Gemmatirosa kalamazoonensis: one gene and its partner. The main gene of each other region encodes a partner of the protein of the gene in region 2 in a complex. Links are inferred from orthologs where the notes say so. Each region holds a gene or a part of one and is shown on either strand. Other genes may lie near its edges.

Region 1 (3,056 bases), 970 kb from region 2 along the record:
ACGATCGACGGGCACGTGATGGGCACGGCGCAGTTCATGAGCCCCGAGCAGGCCGCGGGCGAGAAGGTCGACGGACGCAGCGACCTCTACTCGCTCGGCGTCGTGGCATTCCTCGCGCTCACCGGCGCGCTGCCGTTCGAGGCGGAGTCGGTGACCGCGCTGCTCGCGATGCAGGTCACCCGTCCCGCGCCGCCGGTCGCGTCGCGCCGCCCGGGCATCCCGGCGCGGCTCGCCACCGCGATCGATCGGTGTCTCGCGAAGCAGCCCGACGACCGGTTCCCGTCGGCCGAGGCGCTCGCCGACGCGCTCACCGAGGTCGAGACGCGCACCGTCGACGTGCCGCCGCAGGTGCGCAACTTCCAGCGCGTCGCCGAGCAGAGCACGATGATGCTGTTCATCGTGACCGTGTTCTCGCTCGTGAGCCTGCCCGGAAGCGGCAGTCGCTGGCCGGCGATCATCGGCGGGCCGGTCGGCGCGATCGCCGCGGTCCTCCTCGACCTCGGCCGCCGCGCGCGCCAGCTGCTCATCGACGGCTACGGCGCGGGCGACGTGATCCGCGCCTTCGTCGTCGAGCGCGACGCCCGCGAGGCCGAAGTCGCGGTGATGTACAGCGGCAAGCGGCAGGCGCGCATCGCGCGCATGCGGCGGCGCGCGTTCATCGTCGCGGGGACCTGCATGCCGCTGGCGATCGCGCTGCTGTTCACGCGCAGGCTGCTGCACTGGCCGAAGCCGCTCTCGATCGGCCTCGCGATGCCGTTCTACATCGCGGCCATCGTCGCGCTCATCATCGGCCTGAACTCGAGCCCGAAGGCGGAGCGCCGGTCGTGGGCGTTCGCCGGCCGACTGTGGCGGAGCGGCTTCACGCTGTTCTTCTTCCGCCTCGCGGGGCTCGGCGTGCGCGCCGAGGACCGCGCCGCACCGTCGCTCGATCCGACGCGCGCGGACGTCGTGCTGCCCGACGCGGTGCGCCGCGACCTTCCCGAGCTTCCGAAGCTGCTCGAGCGCTACGACGCGACGCTCGCCGCGCTGCGGCGGCGCGAGGAGGACGTCGAGCGGGCGCTCGCCGAGGTCGGCCCCGGCGCGGCGGGCGATGGCGGCGACGGCGCGTGGCGCGCGGACACGCCGTCGTCGGCCGAGGGAGCCGGCGTCACGACGCGCGCCGTGCTGCTCAGCCGGCGTCTGTCGCTCGTCAGCGACCTGCGATCCGCGCTGGAGCTCGTGCGCGCGCAGCGCACCGACGTCGTGGCCGCGCACGAGAACGTGCGCATCCAGCTCGCGCGCGTCCGCGCCGGCATCGCCCGCTCGGCCGACCTGCAGCCCGACGCGGCGACGCTGCAGTCGATGCTCGATGCGGCGCAGCCGGGAGGCTGAGCGGCTAGGCGGCGACGATCGCCTGCTCCGCCCCGCGCGGCAGTCGGCCGGTGAGCGTGTCGCGCAGCTGCGCCGGCGTGAGGTTGCGCACCAGACGCGCGCCGGTCGCGAGCGAGATGATCCCCGTCTCCTCGCTCACCACGAGCACGAGCGCGTCGGTCTCCTCGGAGAGGCCTAACGCCGCGCGGTGGCGCGTGCCGAGCGAGCGGTCCTCGATCGGCGCCTGCGACAGCGGAAGGATGCAGCTCGCGCCGATGATGCTGTCGCCGCGGATGATCACCGCGCCGTCGTGCAGCGGCGAGTACGGCGTGAAGATCGTCGTCAGCAGGTCGCCCGAGACCTTCGCGTTCAGCGGCGTGCCCGTCTCCACGTAGTCGCCGAGCGGCACGTCGCGCTCCACGACGATGATGGCGCCCGTGCTCGAGCGGCTCAGTCGCTCCACGGCGTCGGTCACCTCGTCGACGACCTCCTCCTCCTCGAGGCGGCGGAAAAGGTGCGTGACACGCGCCTGGCCGAGGTGCGCGAGCGCCGCGCGCAGCTCGGGCTGGAACACGATGAGCAGCGCGAACGCGCCGTACTTGAAGACGATCTCGAGCAGGTACGTGATCGTCGTCAGCCGCAGCGCCCACGCGACGCCGTAGCCGATGCACAGCACGGCGATGCCGGAGAGAATCTGCACCGCGCGCGTGCCGCGGAACAGCAGGAGCAGCCGGTACAGCACGAACGCGACGAGCGCGATCTCCACCGCGTCGCGCCAGCCGAAGTTCAGCAGCCGTACCTGCTCGACAAGGTCCATATGGCGCCCAACCTAATAGACAGGGCAGGAGGGCAAGAGGGCATGAGGGCAGGAGAGTCGTCAGCCCTCGTGCCCTCCTGCCCTCGTGCCCTCCTGCCCTCTCAGTACGGCCCAGGCGACGTCCAGCGCCTCGCGGTGCGCGCGCACGTCGTGGACGCGGAACAGCCGCGCGCCGTGCGCGAGCGCCGCCACGTGCGCGCCGACGCTCCCGTGCACGCGCGCGGCGGGCTCGCTCACGCCCGAGAGCTCGCCGATGAATCGCTTGCGCGACGCGCCCACCATGAGCGGCCGGCCGAGTGCCGCGAAGCGCGGGAGCTCGCGCAGCACCGCGAGCGACACCGCCGAGCGCTTGCTGAAGCCGACCCCGGGGTCGAGCACGATGCGGCCGCCGGGGATGCCGGCGTCGCGCGCGGCGTCGAGCTGCGACGCGAGCTCGCGTACGACGTCGCCGACCGGGTCGTCGCCGTAGTCGGCGTGCGCGAACGTCGCCATATCGGCGACCGTGCCGCGCGAGTGCATGAGGATCACACCCGCGCCGTGCGACGCGCAGACGTGGGCCATCTCGGGGTCGAGCCGCAGCGCGGACACGTCGTTCACGACGTCCGCGCCCGCGTCGAGCGCCGCGCGCGCGACCTCGGCCTTCGTCGTGTCGATGGAGATCAGCGCGTCCGGCCGCGTGAGGCGCAACGTGCTCACGACCGGCAGCACGCGCCGCAGCTCCTCGTCGACGGGAACCGGCCCCGCGTTGTGCGGCCGCGTCGACTCCCCGCCGATGTCCACGCCGTCCGCGCCGGTGTCGAGCAGCCTCTCCGCGTGCGCGACGGCCGCGTCGGCGTCGGCGAGCCACCCGCCGTCGCTGAACGAGTCCGGCGTCACGTTGACGACGCCG
Region 2 (3,241 bases):
GAGGATCACCCGGCCGCGCATCGTGTTCTCGAGCGTCTGCGGCTGCTCGAAGATCTCCTTCAGCATGAAGTGCGGGAAGCCGCCGCGCTCGATCTCGTCGAGATCCCACTCGATGCGGTTGACTTCCTTCACCAGCTCGCGCGCGTCGAGGCTCATGATCTTGTAGCCGTCGCGCGTCACGACCGCGAGCTCGCCGTCGTCCAGGTACACGACGTTGCGCGTGCTGTTGAGGATCGCCGACGCGTCGCTCGCCACGAAGTACTCGCCGTCACCCACGCCGACGAGCAGCGGGCTCCCCTTCCGCGCGGCGACGATCTTGTTCGGCTCCTTCGCGTGCACCACCGCGATGCCGTACGTGCCGTCCACGAGGTGCAGCGCCTCCAGCACCGCGTCCTCCAGGCAGCCGTCGTAGCTCGCCTCGATCAGGTGCGCGAGCACCTCGGTGTCGGTCTCCGACGTGAACGTGTGCCCCGTCTGCTCCAGCAGCGTGCGCAGCGCCGTCGCGTTCTCGATGATGCCGTTGTGCACCACCGCCACCTCGGACTTCTCGTCCACGTGCGGGTGCGCGTTGCGCTCGTTCGGCGCCCCGTGCGTCGCCCACCGCGTGTGCGCGATTCCCACCGTGCCGTGCACCGGCTGCTGGCCGATCACCGACTCGAGGCGCGCGATCTTCCCGGCCGCTTTCCGCGTCTCGACCTTGCCGTTCATCACGGCCACGCCCGCCGAGTCGTAGCCGCGGTACTCGAGGCGCTTCAGCCCGTCGATCAGCAGCGGCGCCGCCGCGCGGGGTCCGACATATCCGACGATTCCACACATGGCCCGGTTGATTGCAGGGAAATCCGATTCGAGACTCGAGGTCTGCTGCGTGACTGCGTGGCTGCGTCATACCTGGTGCCCACGCCGCTGCGCAGCCACGCAGCGTTCACTTCGCGAACAGCGCTTCCACGGGCTTCCGCGACCGCGACACCAGATCGGTCGCCTCCGGCAGGGATGGCGCCTCCGCGATCACCCGGACGATCGGCTCGGTGCCGCTCGGCCGTACGTGCACCCATCGGTCGGTCCAGCTCAGGCGCAGCCCGTCCTGGGTGTCCGGCGACGCCTCGGGGAACGCCCCGCGCAGCGCCTGGTACACCGAGTCCAGCGGCACGGGCGGCCGGTCGAGCTTGTCCTTCACGATCACGTAGCGCGGGTGGTCGGCGACGATCGCCGACAGCGGGCGCCCCTCCTCCACCAGCAATTGCAGCAATAGCGCCGCGCCGAGCGGGGCGTCGCGCCCGAGGTGGAGCTCCGGCAGGATCACCCCGCCGTTCCCCTCGCCGCCGATCACCGCGCCCACGTCGCGCATCTTCACCGCGACGTTCACCTCGCCCACCGGCGCGAGCAGGCATTCCACGCCCGCCGCGGCGGCGACGTCCTCCACCACGCGGCTCGTCGAGAGGTTCGTCACGACCGGCCCGCGGCGGTGCTTGAGCACGGTGCGCGCCGCGAGCGCCAGGGTGTAGTCCTCGCCGATCGCCTCGCCGCGCTCGGAGACGAGCGCCAGCCGGTCCACGTCGGGGTCGGTCGCGAAGCCGATCGCCGCCCCGCTCTCGCGCACCAGCGCCTCGAGGTCGCCGAGGTTCTCGGCCACCGGCTCCGGCGGCCGGGGGAAGCGCCCGTCCGGCTCCAGGTTGATCGCCCGCACCGTGCAGCCGAGCCGCTCCAGCAACATCGGCATGATGACGGCCCCGGCCCCACGCACGGCGTCGAGCGCGACGTGGAAGCGGCGATCCCGGATCCCCTCCACGTCGAGGAACGGAAGCCCCAGGATCTGCTCGACGTGGCGCGCCGCCGCGTCGAAGTCCGAGGTCACGTGGCCGAGACGGTCCCACGTCGCGTACGACGTCCCCGCCTCCATCGCGGCGCGCATCTCGGCCCCCTCCTCCGCCGACAGGAACGACCCGCTCGGCCCGATGAACTTGAGCGCGTTCCACTCGATCGGGTTGTGGCTGGCCGAGATCATCAGGCCGCCCGCGGCGTGGTGGTGCTCGACGGCGAGCTGGCAGGTCGGCGTCGTCGTCAGCCCGAGGTCGATGACGTCCGCGCCGACCGCCTCCAGCGCGGAGAGCACCACGCGGTGGAACAGCGGCCCCGACACCCGGCTGTCGCGCCCGAGCACCACGGCGCGCGTCTCGCCCGCTCCCCGCCGCGCCGTCGCCCACGCGCCGAACGCCGCCGCGAACCGCGCCACGACCTCCGGCGAGAGCGCCTCGCCCACGCGGCCGCGCACGCCGGACACGCTGACCATCAACCCTTCGTACGCCATGGCCGCCCAGTACCGAAAAAAAGAAGCCGGCCGCCTGGGCGGCCGTCGGGAACGAGGTAAGCAGGTAACGTATGCCCGCCGGGCCCGCTCGGGCAACGATTTCGGCCGGGCGCCCCGCGCCGGGGATCACGCCCCGATCGAGATCTCCCCCTCCTCGACGGCCGCGTCGAACGCCGCGACGACGTCCGGGTCGTACTGGGTGCCCGCGCAGCGCCACAGCTCCTGCCGCGCCGCCGCCATCGACAGGCCCACGCGGTACGGCCGGTCGCTCGTCATCGCGTCGAACGAGTCGGCCACCGCGGCGATGCGCGCCACGAGCGGGATCGCGTCCCCGGCCAGCCCGTCGGGCATCCCGCACCCGTCCACCCGCTCGTGGTGCGACCGCACGATGTCGAGGGCGAGCGGCATGTCCGACAGCAGGGGGTTCAGCAGCTTCCACCCCACCACGGGGTGGGTCATGATGTGCCGGTACTCCTCTTCGGTGAGCGGCCCCGGCTTCTTCAGCACGGACTCGCGCACGCCGATCTTGCCGATGTCGTGAAGATGGCCGCCGAGCTCGATCTGGCGGATCACGTCGGTGCCGAGGCCGAGCGCGTGGGCGATCGAGACCGAGTACAGGCTGACGCGGATCGAGTGGCCGCGCGTGTACGGGTCCTTCACCTCGAGCGCGTCGGCGAGCGACTGCATGCTCGCCAGGAACAGGCTCTCCAGGCTCCGCGCCTGCTCCGCGACCCGTGCCTCGAGCCGGAGCTGATGCTCGCGGTTCTCCAGCAGCAGCCGCCGCTTGTCGAGCGCCTGCCGCACGCGCGCCCGCACCTCCTCGAGGTGGAACGGCTTCGTGAGGTAGTCCATGGCGCCGAGCGCGAGGCACCGCACGGCGACATCGACGTCGGACACGGCCGTGATCATGACGACGGCCGTGTTGGGCCACCGCTC

The links.
Region 1: the proteins of glmM (region 2) and cdaA are in contact, whole or in part, in a crystal structure (PDB 7OJS), measured with the Bacillus subtilis proteins. The link is inferred for Gemmatirosa kalamazoonensis from one-to-one orthologs.

What each region holds. Positions count from the first base shown.
Region 1 is NZ_CP007128.1:3,539,102-3,542,157, reverse strand. The notes cover bases 272-3,014. They hold cdaA (diadenylate cyclase CdaA), read right to left. Parts: upstream 2,168-3,014; coding sequence 1,376-2,167; downstream 272-1,375. Other genes in these bases: folP (dihydropteroate synthase), read right to left, coding at 2,228-3,014; J421_RS15275 (serine/threonine-protein kinase), read left to right, coding at 272-1,371. Also shown: more of J421_RS15275, read left to right, coding at 1-271; more of folP, read right to left, coding at 3,015-3,056. UniProt on the Bacillus subtilis protein: One of 3 paralogous diadenylate cyclases (DAC) in this bacteria, catalyzing the condensation of 2 ATP molecules into cyclic di-AMP (c-di-AMP). Upon expression in E.coli leads to c-di-AMP synthesis.
Region 2 is NZ_CP007128.1:4,511,924-4,515,164, forward strand. The notes cover bases 106-3,033. They hold glmM (phosphoglucosamine mutase), read right to left. Parts: upstream 2,288-3,033; coding sequence 923-2,287; downstream 106-922. Other genes in these bases: glmS (glutamine--fructose-6-phosphate transaminase (isomerizing)), read right to left, coding at 106-816; J421_RS19660 (HD-GYP domain-containing protein), read right to left, coding at 2,432-3,033. Outside these bases: more of glmS, read right to left, coding at 1-105; more of J421_RS19660, read right to left, coding at 3,034-3,241. UniProt on the Bacillus subtilis protein: Catalyzes the conversion of glucosamine-6-phosphate to glucosamine-1-phosphate. Glucosamine-1-phosphate is used for cell wall biosynthesis.